Linked DNA regions of Pseudovibrio sp. Tun.PSC04-5.I4. The protein of the gene in region 2 interacts with the protein of the main gene of each other region in a pairwise test. Links are inferred from orthologs where the notes say so. Each region holds a gene or a part of one and is shown on either strand. Other genes may lie near its edges. The genes, in order: pheT and secD.

Region 1 (10,524 bases), 850 kb from region 2 along the record:
TCGTCACCGATCATCATGCCAGCCCACTGCTTATCGGACATTGCTGATGTACCGGAATCGGTCAGCAAGTCGATGTAGCAGTCTTTAGACTTCAGCAGGAATGTGTTGTAGCCAGCTTCTTTAACAGCAGCTTCACGTGTAGCTTCTGGAATGAAGTACATTGGTTCAACAGATTTGATCTTGAACGGTTCAGGCATAAACTTAGTCATAAGAACGTCCTCTTGCTTGCATATTCGTTGTTGTGGTGGATGCATTTGGTGCATCCCAAATTCAGTAATGATGAGCGCGCATTTCGAAAGAAAAGTATTCATATTTCTTTCTGGTGGATATTTGGTCTCATCAACTTCACATATTATTGATACTCAAATATTTCATCGGTGCAATAAGTAACAATAACCATATGTGAATAAATCATCGTTTTTATATACAAATCACAAGCACATATACCTTTATGAAATACACATAGTACTGCTATCTACATGTGCATTACTCGAGCAAGCAAAGATATAATCTTTACTTACCCTTGGTGGTGCTGTGATCTGTATATGCCCCACAGCCAAGTAACAGACACAGCTCCGCCATCTATTTGCCCATGACAACTGTCGTGCCATGCAAACAAAAAAGAAGACAAACGCCTTACGACTGAAGCAATTCCGGCATAACTGCAGCGCAAACCGGAGATGTCGAGTGTATTGCCAATATCAATGCGCAGTTCTGCTGCAGCACATGACGTACTTTACCAGAATTCACGCTGAATATTTACTAGGTTGGGGGACTTTGCATGTGCTGGCCAGCTTCGGCGCTCCGCATCTGTGGCGGACTGTAAGAGGCTGAAAGCAGGATCACATGCGTCCACACGACAGGAGCGACTCCATCGCATGACGAGGAGTGGCTATACCAGGTGCAGATTGTTAGCCATGGAAACATCTTCGATGTGCCAAGGTAATTTATAGCTCTTCAATTTATTCAAATACACCTGAAAATAGCGCATTTTCAAACTCCCTGTGCAATTTCAGAGACCGAATTAATTGCACACAACGGAGTTTGTGGTTTTTGGCCGAAAAGTCAAAATGAAAAACTACTTAGGTGCACAGTCACAATGCCCTGTTGCATGCCGCCGCGCGATGTGCCGTACGGTCTTCTTCCGCAGAGGCACCAAGGGCTTCCACTGTTACCGGTGGTGTTTGCCCCGCTTTATCTGATTTTATTCCCCTGGGTATTGAGCGAAATATTCCACAATATTCTTATATATTAGTTGGTCCTGCCATTATTATAATATGAATTGGCATGAAACACTCTCGCGTGCAGGCAGTTTGGCGGGGTGAGACTTAGGCTCCGAATCGTCAAATATCACTGGCCTTCGATATGCTTTGCGGACCAATGGAGCTTGTATATAGGCCTGCCAGAACATACTGCATGCCGATGCCATGGTGCGTGGCGTGTAACTATTCCCCAATAACTGGGTCCAGTTTCCCGGGAGCTATATTGCGGGCTTAAGGCAACGGGTTCGTGAGGGGGAGCGCTTTGAACACCCCTCCTTTTGTCGTCATCCCGGTCACCGAGCCGGCGGACTCATGATCGAAAGGCCGTTCAGGGCTCTGATCTGGAACCCGACACCCTCCGCCTCACACCCATTCAGGCACAAGAATGACACACAGGGACCCAGCGAGGGGATGTTGATTGCGGTGAGTGTTTGTTGGGTAAGTTTTTCAGCTCGGGGGGATAAAGTGGCTAGGGTTTGAGCCTGGGGCTCTGGGTCCCGGGTCTTCGCCCGGGATGACACCGAGGGGGAGGCAACATCTGAGCTCCTCCGTGCTCATCGTGGGCTTAAGTGTGCAACGATCTGCGCTTTGTTAACGGCTCAGCTTCGTCGCAAAGCCGTATGGTGGGTTGGTATTGATTTCTCGGCAGCTAGTTTTATTAGGTATCGGACTTTTGGGCTGCTCAAATTGATTTTCTCGATGGTTCGGCATTGTGGGATTTGGGGCAGCTGCAGGTCTTCATAGGAACGCAGGAAAATGCAAAACCGTGCAAAGCAACGCAAACGCTCTTGAGCGGAGTTGTGCCCGTGTCCTTCTCGATATTCTGACGCTGTCTTCCACATGACGGTTGCAGGTGCGACTTGGTGCCCTGCCCTTTGCCAGAGGTGTGGCTCTGTTCTACCCTTTTGAAACTTCTAGTTAGTTTTAAAAGTTCGAGTCCCCAATAGTACTGATAAGCGCGCAATCTTTGGTTTACATGGCCGGCTTATACACCCCGTGCGGATAGGAGGACGAGGTTCTATTCCCATGGGTTCTTGGAGTTTGCTTCGTTGGTTTACATAGCAACGCAAAAGGGCCGCGACGGGGCATAAGATGGAGGCGTGTGCACGTTATACTCCGTCTGTTGCTCGGTATGCTGGTTCCCGGCTGCACTTCTGGTGGCAATGAGAACTTGCATCCTTTGATCCGTTAGGGCTGGGAACGGCTGGACGACAAAGGAAGGTCTGCGCGTTGTGTCGGCTGACCTACGCTTCACGGACTTCGCCGCCAGCGGCAATAAGATGTTGAAATACAATGCGTATGCGTTTGATCACGCGTGGGGGACCGCAATCCCGTTGTGGACATGTGGATCCATGGGCAGGATGTGACCACCAAGGAAGTGCCCTTGTTATTTGACGGTGGAGGGCAGCTGACAACCTCTTCCATGAATGAGGTTGAGGACGAGATCTGCACCAGACTTATCACCACCAACACCTAGGATAAGGGGCATTTTCTTGGCCACCTGTTTGCGTTGCTATGTAACGGGCGGTTTTGCCATTGGTTTGGCGGTTTATCCCCGCGTTGGCGTTGGGTTCTGCCCAGTTTCCTGAGGTTGCGATTACCGGGTTGGCCGTTGGGCGCAGCGGTTGTGTTCTTGGTTGGTGGCAGGTGAGGTTATGAACGTATGTTCATTTCCTAACTTGTCAGATTATTTTGACGGGTGCATTGTTATGAACATAAGCTCATATAAAGAGGTATTTGTTATGCCACGTCCTAGAAAACTTCGCATGATACAAGGCTCGACCAGCGGAGTTCGATTTTTCAAACCGCAAGGGGTTCCTTTGCGCAAGCTGAAAGCCGCTGTACTGACCGAAGATGGCATGGAAGCGTTGCGACTGGCCGATGCAGAAGGCCTGGAACATGCTGCTGCAGCTGACTTAATGGGAATATCCCGGCCTACGTTCTCTCGGCTCGTCGCGCATGCTCGTACGACTGTAGCGACTGCGCTTTGCGAGGGGATGGCGCTCAAAATTGAGGGCGGTGCTGTTGAGATGGCGGCTGCCTGTGCGCCTGAGGCCGAGCTAAGCGGCGAGGATTGCCAACGGATGCGGCGACGGCGCGGGTTTTGCGGGCGAGCCGGTGTCATCTCAGAGGATGTTGTAGTGCCGCCAGCGGAGTCTCGCGTGGATGAGGCGGGTTGAGGTCATTTAATTTAACTTATCTGATGCGGTGTGCGAGTTTATACCCTACCCGCACCGAAGTTCTCCGCCTTTCCGGCTTACTTCACACAGCGGAGACTTTAAGCATCGATAAAGAAAAACGCGGTTCCCAAGTCATTTTGGAAACCGCGTTTTTTGATGTTCAGGATGAAAGTGTTATCCCCGCAGGGTACCACCTGTAGCCTTTTGAACGGACGCAACAATCTTGTTTGAGACCGCCTCGATATCCTCATCGGTGAGGGTCTTTTTGGTTGGCTGCAGCGTCACATCAATCGCGAGGGAGCGCTGACCTTCCGGAACGCCCTGCCCTTCGTAGATATCGAAGAGATTCACGTTTGTGATCAAAGTCTTATCGGCGCCCTTCGCAGCGCGAAGCAGCTTATCAGCCGGGATAGAAGCATCAACAAGGAACGCAAAATCGCGTTTCACCGACATAAGATCCGCAGCATTCAAAGCACCTTTGGATTTAGTGGCCTTCTTTTTCGGAGTCGGCACCGCATCGATGAACACTTCGAACGCGACAAGCGGCCCTTCAATATCCAATGATTCCAAGGTCTTAGGATGGATTTCACCGAAGTAAGCCAGAGTGTTTTTCGGCCCCATCTTCAGCGCACCAGAGCGGCCTGGATGGTAGTAGGATGGCGCATCAGCGAAGACCATCAGCTTATCAACCGCAGCACCTATTGAGGACAGCACTGCACCAGCATCGGCTTTCGCGTCGAAAACGTCAACGTTTTCAGCGGACCCAGACCAATGACGGCCTGAGCCGGTTGGTTTTGCTGTGCCGCGACGAATGCCTGCGACGACCATCTTCTGGCCGTTTTCGCTATCGTTTTCAAATACTTGGCCGACTTCGAACAGTGCGACATCTGCGTAACCACGGTCTGCGTTGCGCTGGGATGCGGAGAGCAAGCCGGGCAGCAGGGATGGGCGCATGTCAGACATGTCTGATGAGATCGGATTTGCCAATGACAGCAATGGGTTACCACCGCCGAACAGTTCAGCCTGTGCTTTGGGGATGAAGGACCAGAGCACAGCTTCATCCATGCCGCGTGTTGCTAGTGCGCGGCGGGAATAAGAGCGGCGGGTTTGGCTAACAGTTAGCACCTTTTGGGAGATTGGCTCCATGCGAGGCAGGGTAGCAGTTGGCACTTTGTCGATGCCAACAATACGCATAACCTCTTCCACCAAATCAGCTTTTCCGTGTACGTCCGGACGCCAGCTAGGAGGAGAAACCTTCACCACACCGCTGTTTCCAGCAACCCAGAAACCAAGGAGGGTGAGGATAGCTTTGATCTCACCGCGGGAGACTTCCAAACCGGAAAGGCGCTTCACTTCACTGAATGGGAACTCAATTATGCGCTCTTCCTGCGGGACTTCTCCTAGTACATTGAGGTCAGACGCTTCACCGCCACCACACAGGTCCATAACCAATTTTGTAGCAACTTCAAGGCCTTCCACCATGTAGGCAGGGTCTACACCGCGCTCAAACCGGTAGCGAGCATCGGTAGATATTCCCAGTTTGCGGCCTGTGCGGGCAATGCGGTTTGGACACCACAGCGCGCTTTCGATCACAACATTGGTTGTGTTTTCGTCACAACCTGTTGATTCTCCACCCATAATTCCGCCGAGGGATTCCAGACCGTTGTCGTCTGCAATCACAACTACGTTTTCATCCACGGCATAAGTTTTGCCGTCGAGGCCAACAAGTTCTTCACCAGCTTTACCGTGACGAATGGTGAGATTGCCCGAAACCTTATCTGCATCAAAGACATGCAGTGGACGGCTCTGGTCCATCGTCATGTAATTGGTGATGTCCACGAGGGCATTAATCGGGCGCAGACCGATAGCAATCAGGCGCTTTTGCATCCATTTAGGCGACGGGCCGTTTTTGATGCCGCGGACCACACGGTAGCCAAATGCAGGGCAATGTTCCGGGCTATCCCCTAGATCCATAAGGACTTTTGGGTCATTTGCGTCGCTATGTGCGTTGATTTGCGTTTTTTGCGGGGTTTTTAGCGTTCCTAAGCCAGACGCTGCCAAATCACGCGCAATACCATAAACACCAGCGCAATCCGGGCGATTTGGTGTCAGGCCAATCTCGATAACCGGGTCATTCATACCCGCGTAATCCACATAGCGCATGCCAACCGGAGCATCTTCCGGCAGGTCGATAACGCCGTCGTGCTCGTCAGACAGTTCCAGCTCGCGCTCGGAGGCCATCATGCCGAAGCTTTCCACATCGCGGATTTTGCCAACAGCGAGTGTCACGTCCAGACCGGGGACATAATCGCCCGGCTTGGCGAATACGCCGACCAGACCGGTGCGGGCATTTGGTGCACCGCACACAACCTGCATCGGTTCGCCTTCGCCGGTGTCAACTTTCAACACGCGGAGGCGATCGGCATTGGGATGCTGAACAGCTTCCAGCACGCGGGCGATTTTGAATGTGCCAAGACGGTCAGCCGGATTGGTGACCTCTTCCACTTCCAGCCCGATCAGCGTCAGGCGCTCAACAATTGCATCAAGGCTTGCATCGGTCTCAAGATGGTCCTTGAGCCAGGAAAGAGTGAATTTCATGTGTCTGCTCTTTTGTTAGGACCAAGATTACTTGGAAAGGCCTGCCATTAAGGATGGAACGTCCAGTGGGCGGAAGCCGTAATGCTTCAGCCAGCGCACATCTGCATCAAAGAAGGCGCGCAGGTCGTTCATGCCGTACTTAAGCATTGCGAGGCGGTCGATGCCGATGCCCCACGCAAAGCCCTGATACACATCCGGGTCCAGACCACAGTTGCGCAGAACATTTGAATGAACCATGCCGCAACCGAGAATTTCCATCCAGTCGTCGCCGGTGCCGATTTTCACCTCGGAACCGGAGCGATCACACTTCACGTCCACTTCCATGGAAGGTTCGGTGAACGGGAAGAAGCTTGGGCGGAAGCGCAGCTCCACATTGTCCACTTCAAAGAAAGCTTTGAGGAACTCTTCCAGTGTGCCCTTCAGGTGGCCGATATGCGTGGTCTTGTCGATCACGAGGCCTTCCATCTGGTGGAACATTGGTGTGTGGGTCTGATCGCTATCACAGCGGTATGTGCGGCCCGGAATGATAATGCGCAGCGGTGGTTCCTGATTGCGCATGGTGCGGATCTGAACCGGAGAGGTGTGCGTGCGCAGCAACATACGTTCGCCGTCTTCTCTTTCATTAAAGAAGAAGGTGTCATGCATTTCGCGGGCCGGGTGGCCTTCCGGAAAGTTGAGAGCGGTGAAGTTCAGCTCATCAGTCTCGATATCCGGGCCTTCAGCAACGGAGAAGCCCATGTCCGCAAAGATCGCGGTCAGCTCTTCAGTTACCTGAGTGATTGGGTGGATACGGCCTTCTTCTGCCGGGGTGTTGCGCAGCGGCTGGCTCACATCAACGGTTTCAGAGGCGAGACGGGCGTTAAGAGCATCGATCTTGAGCAGCTCTTTGCGGGCAGCTATTGCTTCGCCAAGGCGGTTTTTCAAGCCGTTGAGTGCAGGACCCATTTCCTTGCGCTCTTCCGAGCTCATTTTACCAAGCGTTTTCATTTTTTCAGAAACGCTACCCTTTTTGCCAAGGGCGGCAACACGCACGTCTTCCAGTGCGGCTTCAGAGTCAGCACCGGCAATCGCGGTGTTAATCTCGGCTTCGAGTGTTTCGAGGTCGGACATAATCCCTCAAGGGTTTGCATGTGCCAACAGCCGAACGCAACGTGAGTCACGGCTGGGCAGATAAAATTCGTGGAGGTCTTTTAACGAATGCAGCCAGCGCAATAAAGGGCTAGACGTGATTTCTGAGCGATTGTTTTCCAACTATTGCGATGAAAACACTCAGAATGCCCTATTTTAGCTATTCGCTGGTGATCACTGAGGAAAATTTGCAGCTCATGCTACGCAGTTCCCCGTTGCTTAAACGCGTTAAGCCAAGCCCATAAATCGCCCACACGCCGGACCATCATGGGTGCGAGCGGTGAATGGTGCTGCAATGTATGTGCCGAGCGGCATGGGGAATCCTTTGAGGATTGGTTGTGGTGTGGGGATGGTATCAGAGAGGGAGTGGCGGGGGAAGGAGATATCAATTACGCTGGCGCGGCTTCAAGTTTTTGTTCAGCAGCCTTTGGTGCAATTTCTTCTATCAATAAACGACTAATGTACATATTGCATAAAGCGGTTCTTATTGGATTCAGAACTTCTGTTGCATTGTCATCTTCCATTCGGCTCCAATCAAACAACTCAGAAGTCTCGAAATGGGCTTGTGCGATATATTTAATTTCGTTGATGTATGAGAGGCCTCGAAGCCCTCGACCTGATTGTTCAGAGCCCCCGTAAGTCGTGCGTGAGTTATTTGGAGCTTTACAAATATAGCAGAAATCTCTTTCAACTTATCACTATTTGACGAGAGTGCGGCATGTAACATTTGAATTTCGCGAATGGGAAGATCTGCCTTAAAATCAATTTCCAAAACTATCTCATGAATTGAGATCGAGGTTGGGATTGATGGATCATTGTAATTTTTCCGCATCTTCATCAATAAATGCTCATAAAATTGCGCTGCTTTGGTTAGGTAAGAACATAATCCAGATAAAGCAAAAGACATCATTGCTCTGTCCGCTTGAGCTATAGATTTCTGCTTATCAAGCTCAATTTCCTCTTGTTTTTCAGCAATATCCTGTACTGATTGTCGTTGTAATCTCATCTCACTAAGTGTGGCGGCACCCAATTCAGCAGAACGCTTAGCTGCATCAGCAGACCTGTAAGCTGCGTAGGCGGCTGCAACAGTTCCAAAGGCAGCAACGAATTCAATCCAAGAGAAGTCTTTAAATGTCGCCTCAATCTGAATGATATCGTTTAACAAAAGGCCGTTGAGCTGAAGAAAGCTAATTCCGAAAATAAATGCTAGCCAGAATAAAAACCCAGCTGCGACAAGGAACAGAAACCAGCCGACGTATCTCATCAATAAACACCTAGAAAAAACTGAAACACCTAATGTAATCTGCCAGTTAGCATAACCGCATTAGTACCGCTGTGAAAGAACCAAAGATAGAACTGCGAGATGGCCCCCGGATCACATTTCGTTTATCCGGGATGATAGCGAAGCATAAAAGTCAGACGCGCGGAACCCTCAAGTGTCTTCCCGGCCTCCGAGCCGGGATCCAGTGCCCCGTCATTCTAATGAATGTTGATGTGCCCGTGAAAGTTGACGGTCTTGCCTTGCCGGTTCTCGTGCGCTTGTCAGTGCTAAACCGAGAGGTCTGTGTTTGGTGTTCCGCTGGTTCTGGGTCCCGGGCCTTCGCGTTGCTCCGCCCGGGATGACACCGGGGCGTGTTGCGTGGCCAAACCTCACCCACAGGTGTGTCGTCCTCCAGATAGCATCTCATCAACCAACACGCAGCTCGGTGAAACTCAAAGGTGCATCACACCCACCGGGTGTCATCCCGGCCCCTGAGCCGAGACCCAGAGAGAGCCTCCTCCTACTCCAATGATCGGTGTTGTGCATCGTGAAGCAGTGCGCCCTGCCATGCCGGGTGGCTGACACTTGTCAGCGCTAAACCGAGAGGTTTGTGTTTGGTATTCCGCTGGTTCTGGGTCCCGGGTCTTCGCGTTGCTCCGCCCGGGATGACACTGGGCGTGTTGCGAGGCCAAACCTCACCCACGGGTGTCTCATCCCCCAGATACCATCTCATCGGCCAAGCCTCTGTTCCGCAAAAATCAGAGATGCGCCTCTCTCCCCCTCGGCTGTCATCCCGACCTCCTAGCCGGGACCCAGAGAGCGCCTCCACCGACTCCAGTGTTCGCTTTTGTGCGCCGTGAAACACTCCGCCCTGCCATGTCGAGTGGCTGGCACTTGTCAGCGCTAAACTGAGAGGTTTGTGTTTGGTATTCCGCTGGTTCTGGGTCCCGGGTCTTCGCGTTGCTCCGCCCGGGATGACACCAGGGCGTGTTGCGAGGCCAAACCTCACCCTCGGGTGTTCACCCCCTAGATACCATCTCATCCGCCAAGACCCCGCTCGGCGAAACTCAGAGGTGCGCCTCTTTCCCCTCTGGTGTCATCCCGGCCCCCGAGCCGGGACCCAGAAAGAGCCTCCTCCTACTCCAATGATCGGTGTGTCAATGCTGAGTCAAATTTCCCCACATGTGCTGGACGGAAAGTCCTCAGTTTGAGTATTTGGTGACCAGCCTTTTCTGTGGGTCTAACTCTCCTTTTTGGGTGGCCTGCCGCGTCGTTTTGGTGGTGGAGGTGGAGCTATTGAAGCGTTAGCCCGTACGTGCTCTGGCATGAGGTCCGCATGGCTGCGCAACCGATAACTAGCACCTTCGATCTGGATGACGACGGCATGATGCAAAAGCCGATCGAGAAGGGCTGTGGCAATAACGCGATCACCAAAGATCTCCCCCCATTCCGCAAAGCCACGGTTTGAGGTGAGGATCATGGATCCCTTTTCATATTTGGCATTGACGAGCTGGAAGAACAAGTTTGCTCCCCCATTGGTAATTGGCAGATAACCGATTTCATCGACGATTAGCAGTGAAGTTCGTGCAAAGAAGCGTAGTTTCTCAGTCAACCGCCCTTCTTTTTCAGCTTTTGCCAAGGCTTCGATGAGGTGAGCTAAAGCAATGCGATACACCCGTTTACCCGCTTTAACGGCTGCAACCCCAAGAGCAGTTGCCAGATGGCTCTTTCCTGTACCAGGTGGACCGAGAAAGTGTACCACTTCATTGCGAGTGATGAACTCCAGTTCGGCTAGAGCCATGATGCGATCCCTGTCCAGCGAGGGCTGGAAGGTAAAGTCGAAGCTTTCCAGTGTTTTTATCGGAGTAAGCCGCGCTGTCGTCAGGGCGACGCCGATACGGCGGCCCTCGCGTGTTGAATATTCTTCATTGAGCAGAGAATCCAGGGCCTCCAGTGCCGTGAGTTCCCCTTGTTCCAATTGGCTCAGCGTGTGGTCGAGCACCTCTAAAGCCCGCGGCATTTTTAAGCCTACCAGTGAAGACTGAATGCGTTTACTGAGCGAACTCATGGCTTACCTCCAGTACTGGCAAGTCGT
Region 2 (10,318 bases):
ACCCATTTGGGCGTACCATGAGCTCGGCGGCCCGTTAATTTGGCTCATACAGGCAGAAAGCCCGAGAGCAGACACGACAACGATTAAACCTTGAGAAATCTTCTTCAATTTCTTTTTTGAAATATGCATATGTTTATGTGAATCACTTTGAACGACCATGGGAAATTGATGACCTAAATGATTGAATTGAGCAAGTTCTGAGGCTAAGCAATTTGCAAGCAATAAACACTTAGGCTTCTACAAGCGCAATGGCGCAACAGCAGCCCAGTCTGATTGGATGAGAAATGACTAAGCAACCCATACATGTGGTTGGTGGCGGCCTCGCAGGCTCAGAGGCAGCTTGGCAAATTGCAGAAAAAGGCCTCAAGGTCGTTTTGCATGAAATGCGCCCGACACGGAAAACCGATGCGCATCAAACCGATGGCCTTGCTGAGTTGGTCTGCTCCAACTCTTTCCGGTCTGATGACGCTGAAAACAATGCGGTTGGCCTGTTGCATGCCGAGCTGCGCGCTGCTGGTTCCCTCATCTTAAAATCCGCCGATGCCAACAAAGTCCCCGCTGGGGGAGCTTTGGCAGTGGATCGCGATGGGTTTTCGCAGACTGTACAAGCCGCTCTTGAGAACCACGAGAACATTGAGATCCGCCGCGAAGAAGTCACGCAGATCCCAGCAGAAGATCAAGGTCAGGTGATCCTTGCAACGGGGCCACTGACCTCGCCAGCGTTGTCTGAGGAAATTATGCGCGTTACGGGGGAAGATTCCTTAGCATTCTTTGATGCCATTGCGCCAATCCTCCACACCGAAAGCATCAATATGGATGTGGCGTGGTTCCAGTCTCGCTACGACAAGGTTGGCCCAGGCGGCAATGGGAAAGATTATATCAACTGCCCAATGGATAAAGAGCAATACGAAGCCTTTATCGATGCGCTGATTGGCGGTGAGAAAACCGTTTTCAAAGAATGGGAAGCAAACACCCCTTACTTTGATGGCTGCCTGCCGATTGAAGTGATGGCAGAACGGGGCCGGGAAACACTGCGGTATGGCCCAATGAAGCCAATGGGTCTGACAAACGCTCACCAGCCAGACATCAAAGCTTATGCAGTTGTGCAGCTGCGGCAGGATAATGCCCTTGGCACGCTGTACAACATGGTTGGCTTCCAGACCAAACTGAAATACGGGCCGCAAGCTGAGATCTTGCGCATGATTCCAGGTTTGGAAGAAGCGCAATTTGCCCGCCTTGGCGGATTACACCGCAACACCTTCCTCAATTCCCCGCGCTTGCTGGATGACCAGATGCGCTTGAAGGCCATGCCACATGTTCGCTTTGCAGGTCAGATCACAGGCTGTGAAGGATATGTGGAATCCACAGCAGTTGGCTGTCTGACTGGCTTATTTGCTACTCATCAGGCACTTGGTACCATCATCACCCCACCTCCCGTCACAACGGCATGTGGTGCAATTGTCAACCACATCACAGGTGGTCATATTGACCGGGAAAGCGGCTCAGGCCCGCGTTCCTTCCAGCCGATGAACATCAACTTCGGTCTGCTGCCACCACTGGATGAAATGCCCAAGCATCCGGAAGGCAAACGCTTGCGCGGTAAAGAAAAAACCCGCCTCAAAAAGCAGGTCATGGCCAAACGTGGTCTGGATGATTTTAAAGCTTGGGTCGCAACGACCTAATCAATAAAAAGGCCGGGAACACCGGCCTTTTTTATTCTCATACGAGCTTTGCAAGATGCCTTGACGTCCGCCACATGCACCACATTCTACGCATATGAGAAGCTCCCCCATGAACCACAAGAGGTTCAAAGTTATCTTTGTCCGCATCATTTAAAAACAGTCGTGCCTGAAACACCGGCAAAAAGGCTGGCAATACCCGCGGATCAACACCGACCAGCGCTGCCTCACATTGATCGAGGTGATGGTTACAATGGGTGATCATCTCCTCAAACACAGCCCATACACCGTCATTGGAGTTGCTGCCAGTGAAGGCATTGGCCAAAACACTATGGCGTTCAAGCACATCATTGGGAATAAATTGTTGGTGCCGCGCGGCTTGCCACGTCAAGGTCTGCAACAGGCCAGCCAGCGCATAAGCGACCCCGCCATGCCCGCAAGCATCAGTAACTTGAGTGTCAGCATGCTCACCGCCTAAGATGAGAGAAGCCAGTAAAACAACTGAAGAGTTGGTCTCGCCGCAATACCCTTCAAGATCATTGAGCGTTGGCATCGGATCAGAATACAAATCAAACCGACGCGCGGATATCAAGTTCAGAAATGGCTCTTTTGGCAGCTTGTGATGATCAATTGTCTGCAAAACGGCTTGTGCGACCGGATTAAACTCCACATCCCCGTGTTCCGTCCCGCTCAGTGTATCATGCCACCATTGCAGCCGAATTTCACCCGGCATAGGTTCATTGACCAGCTCACGGATCCGCGCAATCTCGCAGGCAAAGGCGTAGATTGCTGATAAACTTGGACGAGCAATCGCCGGAGCATACAGAGTACTCAAGTACCGCTCATAGGAAAAGCGTTTTACGAAATCATCACAGTGGTCAAAGGCTTGGCTCATATCCAGATCACGCTTTCCAGTTTACGCATCTTCAACAGCGATAAAGACTGCGGCAACGGCGCGATCTTCAGCAAGCAAAACATTGTATGTGCGCACGGCTGCCCCGGTGGACATGCTGTCGACCATAATACCTTTCTCACGAAACAGCGTCTTGCGAGACTCTAAAAACGGATGCATTTCATCGCCAGTACCAATCAACAGCACTTCAATACCGTCAGATTCCGTGAGAATCTGAGCAAGCGCAGCATCTGTAATCTCTTCAAAACGCTCCGGATCCCAACCATACACACCTGAAGGAACACACATCAACGATCCTCGATGGGACATATCTGCAAATCGGAACCCGCCATTTCCGTAGGCATCAATCTGGACCATACTAGGATAATGCGCATCCCGTACTTCCATTGGCTCGCCGCGTAGTCCCATTGTGTCCTCCAAAGGTGTAACCGCGTCCAGTGTACTAGCAAAGTAGTAGCCTCTGTTTAATTCCGACGGTCAGAATGTCCAATATAAAAAATGGGGCTGACCACAAGTGTAGTCAGCCCCATTTAAAAGTGCAGCACATCCGGCAAACTATGCAGATGTTACTGGTGTTTTATCATCTTCACCCTTGTCAAACACACTGGTGCGAAGCTTCAAAAGCATCAGCAGTGGAGAGGCCAGGAAGATAGAAGAGTACGTACCAATCACGATACCGAAGATCATAGCCAGAACGAACGACTGGATCACTTCTCCGCCCAGGAAGTACAATGCAAACAGTGCCAGAAGCGTTGTTACAGACGTCATGGTTGTACGGGAAAGTGTTTCATTGATGGACTTATCCAGCAGCTCTTCCAAGGACAAACGCTTGTAACGGCGCAGGTTCTCACGAATACGATCATAAACCACCACGGTATCATTAAGTGAGTAACCGATGATGGTCAAAACCGCTGCGATACTGGACAGAGAAAAGTCCAGCTGCAGGATTGAGAATAACCCGACTGTCAGCAAGATATCGTTGAAGGTGGTAATAATTGCCCCAACTGCGAACTGCCATTCAAAGCGGAACCAGATGTAAAACATGATCATCAGCAGTGCAGAACCAACCGCCAGAGAGCCAGCATATGCCAACTCGCCGGAAACACGAGGTCCCACAACTTCTGTTCTGCGGAACGCGATATTCTCAGTAAACGCACCACGGATTTTCTCAATGGCACCCTGCTGAGCATCTTCGCCTTCACCCTGAGATTCAATGCGGATCAGAACTTCGGTCGGAGACCCAAATTCCTGAACCTGCACATCACCCAGACCCAAACCACCCAACGTTTTACGAATACCAGAAAGGTCTGCGGGACCATTGGTGCTTTGCAGCTCAATCAGTGTACCGCCCTTAAAGTCGATGCCGTAGTTCAACCCGACAGTAAGGAACAGCACGATTGAAAGAACCGCTGTAATTCCGGAAATTGGGTAGCTCAACGCCCGCCAATGCATAAAGCGGAAATTGGTTACCTCCGGAACAAGTCTAAGAAGTTTCATCTTTTTACGCTCCGGATCAAATTGGTAATTTGGATGGACGCTTACGCTTCACCCATATTGAGATGAGGAAACGTGAAATGGTGAATGCTGAGAACACAGTGGTAAAGATACCAACCATCAAAGTCACAGCAAACCCTTTTACAGGTCCAGACCCGATGAAGAACAGGATCATAGCCACGATCAACGTGGTGATGTTCGCATCCAAAATTGTGCTAAGTGCACGAGTAAAGCCCGCATCGATAGCTCCAATTGCAGAGCGACCTGCCCGTGCTTCTTCACGAATACGCTCATAAATCAGCACATTCGCATCAACCGCCATACCAATGGTCAAAACCACACCAGCAATACCCGGCAGCGTCAATGTCGCCTGAAGCATGGTGAGAACACCAAAGATCAGGAACACGTTAGCTGTCAGCGCCAGATTGGCAATGATACCGAACTGACCGTAAGCAGCCAGCATGAACAAGATCACAGCAGATGCTGCCACGATGGAGGCAATTTTGCCGCTATCAATGGAATCCTGACCAAGGCCCGGTCCAACAGAACGCTCTTCAACAACGTCCAGACGCGCAGGAAGCGCACCAGCACGCAAAAGAACAGCAAGATCATTTGCACCATCAACAGTGAAACTACCGGAAATCTGACCGGAACCACCTGTAATCGGGCTACGAATAACCGGAGCGGTAATAACTTCATCATCCAGAACAATCGCGAACGGACGCCCAACATTGGCGCGGGTCACATTTGCAAAGACGCGGGCGCCGGAGGTGTTGAAGCGGAAGTTCACAACAGGTTCATTGGTCTGCTGGTCAAAGGAGACCGACGCATCCTGAAGTTCTTCACCAGTCAGCAACGGCGACTCACTCAGCAAGTACGGCTGACCATCAGTTCCATCCACAATCATTGTACCAGCTGGCGGGCGTCCCTGAAGAGCCTGTGAGGCACTCATTTCCTGACTAACAAGATGGAATGTCAACTGAGCTGTCGCGCCAATGATGTCCTTCAGACGCTGAGGGTCGCTTTCACCCGGAGCTTCCACAAGGATACGATCACTGCCCTGACGCTGGATAGACGGCTCGGTTGTACCAAGCTCATCAACACGGCGACGGATAACCTCGATGGATTGCTTCACAACGGAAGCAAGACGCATGTCCAGGCCTTCCGCAGAGAAGGCCATCCGGAATAGGCCGTCACCTTGAGGTTCAAGAATAAATTCGTTGACCACCGTTCCGCCAAAAACACCGGAGTTGAGTGGATTAACAAGTTCTGCAAGGCGTTTTTCAGCCTCATCAAAGCGTGCAGCATCACGAATGCGCACCTGAACGCCGTCACCTTGAATACTCAGTCCGGTGTAACCGATGCGTGGATTTTCACGCAAGGCCTGGCGGATACTACCAGTAAGCTGGCGGAACTGCTTTTCTTTGTAATCTTCCTTATCAACCTCGTAGAGCAGATAAGCACCGCCCTGAAGGTCAAGACCGAGAACAATCTGGCGCTTAGGCATAAAATCCGGCCAGGATTGAACGGTGCTTGCCGGGAAGAAGTTCGGCAATGTTGCAAGTATACCGCCCACTACCACAACGATAATTAGGGCGATTTTCCAACGCGCAAAATGAAGCATGAGTATATGCCCGGTCCTAGTAGTCAGAGAGCTTCAACCGCAAAGGCCGCGCCTTAACGGTTGAAGCTCTCTGAAAGTACAAGCATCAAGGCGCGATTATTCGCCGTCCTTGACAGGTTCACCTTTAGAACGAACCTCTTGGATCATAGCGCGTGAAATACGCACACGCGTACCCTCCGCAATATCCATCTGCAGCTCAGAATCATCAACAATCTTGGCAACTTTACCGATCAGACCACCGGAGGTCACAACAGTATCGCCGCGACGCAGGTTGCTCACCATTTGCTGATGGGTCTTCATGCGCTGGCGCTGTGGGCGAATGATCAGGAACCACATGATCACGAAGATTAGAATAAATGGCACGACAGACATAAGGATGTCTGGAGCTCCACCCAAAGACTGCGCATAGGCAGGGGTAATAAACATTAGTTTCTCCTTACCACAAATTCCAAAGGAACCTGATGGCGTTCGTCAAACGACTGATGAGGCAAACCTCACCAAAAATCACCATGACCCGAAAGATCAAGGATTTTGGGCTGGACTATACAGTCCACTCCAGTGTTTTCAAGGCATTGACATGCTAACTAGGACTTTCCCCAAGAGTATTGGCCGTGATACAGCTGTAAATAGGGATACTTGGCCGCAGGTTAAACACCAGAACCACTACTTAGACAATTTTTCACCCAATTCATTATGCGTAAGCTTTTGCCACCGCACCTGAGTTAATCACGTAGAAACAGATGATCACTAAAGAAAATAGAGAACCATCGGAGATCGCGCTTTTAACAAATAAGCTCGATGAAATTGTAAGCCTGCTGGCAAGCACACTCCCCAAAACAACCGCACCTGTCGACTTTTCTGCGGCAGATGCGTTTGTATTTCACCCCTCACCTTTTGAGTTGTCTCCCGTTCCCAAAGTGAACCGGGTTGATATTAGCCTGCTCAAGGGCGTTGATCACTCCAAGAATTTACTGATGGACAACACCGCTCGGTTTGCCAAGGGGTTACCTGCCAACAACGTTCTGCTCTGGGGCGCGCGTGGTATGGGAAAATCATCACTGGTGAAATCCGCTCACGCCTCCATCAACACTCAGTTTGCAGCGGTGGCGGACTTCAAAACACTGATCCTGATCGAGATCCACCGCGAGGATATTGAAGCCCTGCCCGCTTTGATGAACCAGTTGCGCGGCCAGCCATTCAATTTCATCATCTTCTGCGATGATCTTTCCTTTGATGGTGACGACACCAGCTACAAGAGCCTCAAAGCTGCCCTAGACGGCGGCATTGAAGGTCGGCCATCCAATGTACTATTTTATGCAACATCGAACAGGCGCCACCTCCTACCGCGCGATATGATGGAGAACGAGCGCTCCACCGCCATCCACGCGGGCGAAGCGGTGGAAGAAAAAGTATCGTTGTCTGACCGATTCGGACTTTGGATCGGCTTCCACAAATGCTCTCAAGAGGAATACCTTGAGATGATTGAGGGTTATACAACGCACTTCGAATTAGTGATCACGCCGGAAGACCTCAGAGCGCAGGCTCTGGAATGGTCCACCACGCGCGGTGCCAGATCTGGACGTGTTGCATGGCAATTCATTCAAGACCTTGCAGGACGCCTCGGCAAGAGGCTTTGACACAACAAAAAAGGGCCCCGCAATCGGAGCCCTTTTCAAAATGGTATTCACATCTATTAGGATCGTGGCAAGTGGCTCATCGGGTCCACTGGCTTGTTGTCCTTGCGAAGCTCAAAATGCAGTTGAGGCTGCGTTACAGACCCGGTTGCACCAGCCATAGCAATCGTCTGCCCACGGCGCACAACGTCACCACGGCGCACCTTTAGCTCTTTATTGTGCGCATAAGCAGATACCCAGCCATCGTCATGGCGGATCAAAACCAAATTGCCGAAGCCCTTCAATTCATTGCCTGCGTAAACAATCGTACCGTCTTCCGCAGCTTTGATATCCGTCCCAGAGGGAACAGCAAGGTTGATGCCGTCATTTTTGGACCCACCCGGCTTAACACCGAAATCGGAAATAATCCGGCCCCGAACAGGCCAACGGAAGGTCGCAGCATCAGCAGTCGCAACTTGCGATGTCTTAACTGCAGCTCGTTGTTGGACCGGCGCTGGCTTGGAAACTTCAGGTTGTTCCAGACGAACAACATCAACTTCCCCTTCCGGAATTACAGGTGCAATCAGCTTTGGAGATCTTTGAACACTTGCCGTATGCAGCGGCGTTGGAGTCAGTGAGTTGGCCAGGCTCCGTGGCTGAGTTTCTGGCGAACGAGCAGGTTGCTGACGCAGACCTGCCAGGGCCGTATTTTTCGGGCGCGGAACTGCTTTTGCAGCGACCTGACTAGGAGCAGATACATTGCGGGTTGCAACAATAACCTGAGGTTTACTCTTAGGCTTTGCAGAAATCCGTGTAGGCAGCACAGTCCGAGCTGACTGACCCGCAACTGGAGCCCTATAAATTGGTTGTTGCGCTGTGGTTTGCGGGGCAACAACAGGCGCAAGCGACTGACTGCGATACGTTGACTGCGGTGCGCGATAAACCTGAGCAGGCGCCGGTGCTGTAATAGGCGCAAGAGAGGACGCAGGCAAAGTGCGGACCGGCGCACTTCGTTGAACAGGATATGCTGGCGGCGGCGCATCACTATAAACAGGACGAGATCGCTCGCCTACATTTCCCGGAGGCACCAAGACAGCTGCAATTTTAGTCGCAAATGTTTGATAAGACTGCTTTCTAGCAGCCGTCTGCGCGTTCCCAGCAAGCGGCGTAGCATATCGCGCCGGAATTGAAGCTGTTGGGAGCGGCAGTGCGCTATTCGACGGCAATATACGCTCACTCGCACGTGGCAAATGATTTGTTTTGCGAACCACCTTAACCGGAATGACGACAGAATCGCCTGGCTGTAAGGCTGACCTGACCGTCACGCGGTTTGCATGCAAGATTTCATTTACAGGAACGCGATACTGCCATGACAGCGAATCAATATTCTCATTGGATCTCAACGTCACTACACGCCCACCAACAGGCGTCCAGCCCAAGGTTCCGCTATTCGGCGCTTTAGCTAAAGCAACCGGAACACGCGCACTGGCCTTGGTCCGTTCACTAACAGGCGTTAGTTTCTTGGAAAAGGATGGCTGCCAGATCTGATGCGTATACTGACGTGACTGAGCCGATCCTGTGACCAACTGGGCATTACGTCCAGTTGGAGCAGGCAACACCACTCCGCGCTGCACAGCACGACGACCACTTATAGCTGGAAGTCCAGGTGTTACGACAACAGCAGTTTGATACGGAGAAACTGGCTCATCTATATATTCTGATTGCCCAAACCGGTCCACATTACCACTGCACCCAGCAAGACCTGCTGACAACAAAAACAATGCTACACCGCGCCGCAATTTGGCTTTCTCACGGGAATGAAACTGCATGACTGCCCTACCCAATACAAATAAAAGGCTAACTGGCGTAAGTTTACTGACAACACAGTTGATAAAGACTTAATCAAACGCTCTGTTGGTTACAGTTTCGCAGCAATTCCCGGCGTTAAAGGCAAATAGCGGAAACGACCAAGCTCTGTTTCGTCCAAACCACGCCCACCCTTGTCATATTGGACAAGACGACAGATCCCGCTCTCATCTTTCAAAGGCGCAACAAGGCGTCCACCTGGTGCAAGTCGATCAAACAAAAACCCTGGAACCCGCTCTAATGACCCATTCAGCAGAATACGGTCAAACGGCCCTCCGTCTTCATCATCAATTGGCGAGGCAAGCCCATCCGCATGTATCACGTCCACATTGGTGATCTTGCAAGATCGCAACCGATCCCGTGCAAGGTCTGCAAGCGTTCTATAACGCTCCATGGAAACGATACGATCACAGATATTGGAAAGGACCGCGCACTGAAATCCTGAACCACTGCCGATTTCCAACAGGGAATGTTCTGGCTTAAGCTCAAGAAAATCTGCAACCTTACCAATAAGCGACGGTTGCGTGCTCATTTGCCCGCAATCAATGGGAAAAGCACGGTCTTCATAGGCCAGTGATTGATGGCTCGCAGACAGAAACAGTTTTCTGGGAATAGCTTCAAGAGCACTCAAAACCTCAAAGTTCCGCACACCTTGAGACCGCAACTTCATCACCCATGCCGCTTGTCTGGCAAGGTTCTCGTCAGAGCGGCCATCTTCATCTGCAAATAGACTGTCTTCTATTTCAAACATTCCGTCTACCTGCACTGCGGAGCCACCTGCACCGGCAGGAGGCTCCTGTAAATCCTATCAGGATTTCTCCAAGACCTTTTCAAGGTCACTCATCAACTCGTCTGCTGTCAGGTTCAGATGCAAAGGCGTAACGGAAATATAACCGTCCTTAACCGCCTCAAGATCAGTCCCGGCTCCAGCTATTGGCAAGCGATTGTTAAACGCCAACCAATGGTACGGATTGCCACGACCATCCTTGCGGCTTTCAATGTAAAGTGAACCAGCATCTCGTTTGCCCTGACGAACAACCTTAACACCCTTCACCATATCAGGCGCATCTTTCGGGAAGTTGACGTTCAGCAGAGTATCAGCAGGTAAATCATAGTTGAGCAAGCTGCG

Evidence for each region.
Region 1: the proteins of secD (region 2) and pheT interact in binary tests that used the Escherichia coli proteins (3 or more experiments, as listed by UniProt). The link is inferred for Pseudovibrio sp. Tun.PSC04-5.I4 from one-to-one orthologs.

What each region holds. Positions count from the first base shown.
Region 1 is NZ_FNLB01000006.1:2,372,166-2,382,689, forward strand. Bases 3,329-6,391 are described here. They hold pheT (phenylalanine--tRNA ligase subunit beta), read right to left. Parts: upstream 6,041-6,391; coding sequence 3,617-6,040; downstream 3,329-3,616. Other genes in these bases: BLS62_RS16205 (DUF134 domain-containing protein), read left to right, coding at 3,329-3,442; pheS (phenylalanine--tRNA ligase subunit alpha), read right to left, coding at 6,068-6,391. In the rest of the region: BLS62_RS16195 (tyrosine phenol-lyase), read right to left, coding at 1-209; BLS62_RS31735 (hypothetical protein), read left to right, coding at 2,578-2,739; more of BLS62_RS16205, read left to right, coding at 3,005-3,328; more of pheS, read right to left, coding at 6,392-7,150; BLS62_RS16220 (hypothetical protein), read right to left, coding at 7,662-8,432; IS21-like element helper ATPase IstB, read right to left, coding at 9,670-10,497; istA (IS21 family transposase), read right to left, coding at 10,494-10,524.
Region 2 is NZ_FNLB01000006.1:1,525,784-1,536,101, forward strand. Bases 3,409-6,265 are described here. They hold secD (protein translocase subunit SecD), read right to left. Parts: upstream 5,711-6,265; coding sequence 4,106-5,710; downstream 3,409-4,105. Other genes in these bases: secF (protein translocase subunit SecF), read right to left, coding at 3,409-4,089; yajC (preprotein translocase subunit YajC), read right to left, coding at 5,807-6,136. Outside these bases: BLS62_RS12135 (hypothetical protein), read right to left, coding at 1-6; methylenetetrahydrofolate--tRNA-(uracil(54)-C(5))-methyltransferase (FADH(2)-oxidizing) TrmFO, read left to right, coding at 285-1,682; BLS62_RS12145 (phytoene/squalene synthase family protein), read right to left, coding at 1,720-2,574; BLS62_RS12150 (Mth938-like domain-containing protein), read right to left, coding at 2,596-3,000; more of secF, read right to left, coding at 3,148-3,408; BLS62_RS12170 (ATP-binding protein), read left to right, coding at 6,451-7,347; BLS62_RS12175 (M23 family metallopeptidase), read right to left, coding at 7,404-9,152; BLS62_RS12180 (protein-L-isoaspartate O-methyltransferase family protein), read right to left, coding at 9,242-9,940; 5'/3'-nucleotidase SurE, read right to left, coding at 9,998-10,318. UniProt on the Escherichia coli protein: Part of the Sec protein translocase complex. Interacts with the SecYEG preprotein conducting channel. SecDF uses the proton motive force (PMF) to complete protein translocation after the ATP-dependent function of SecA.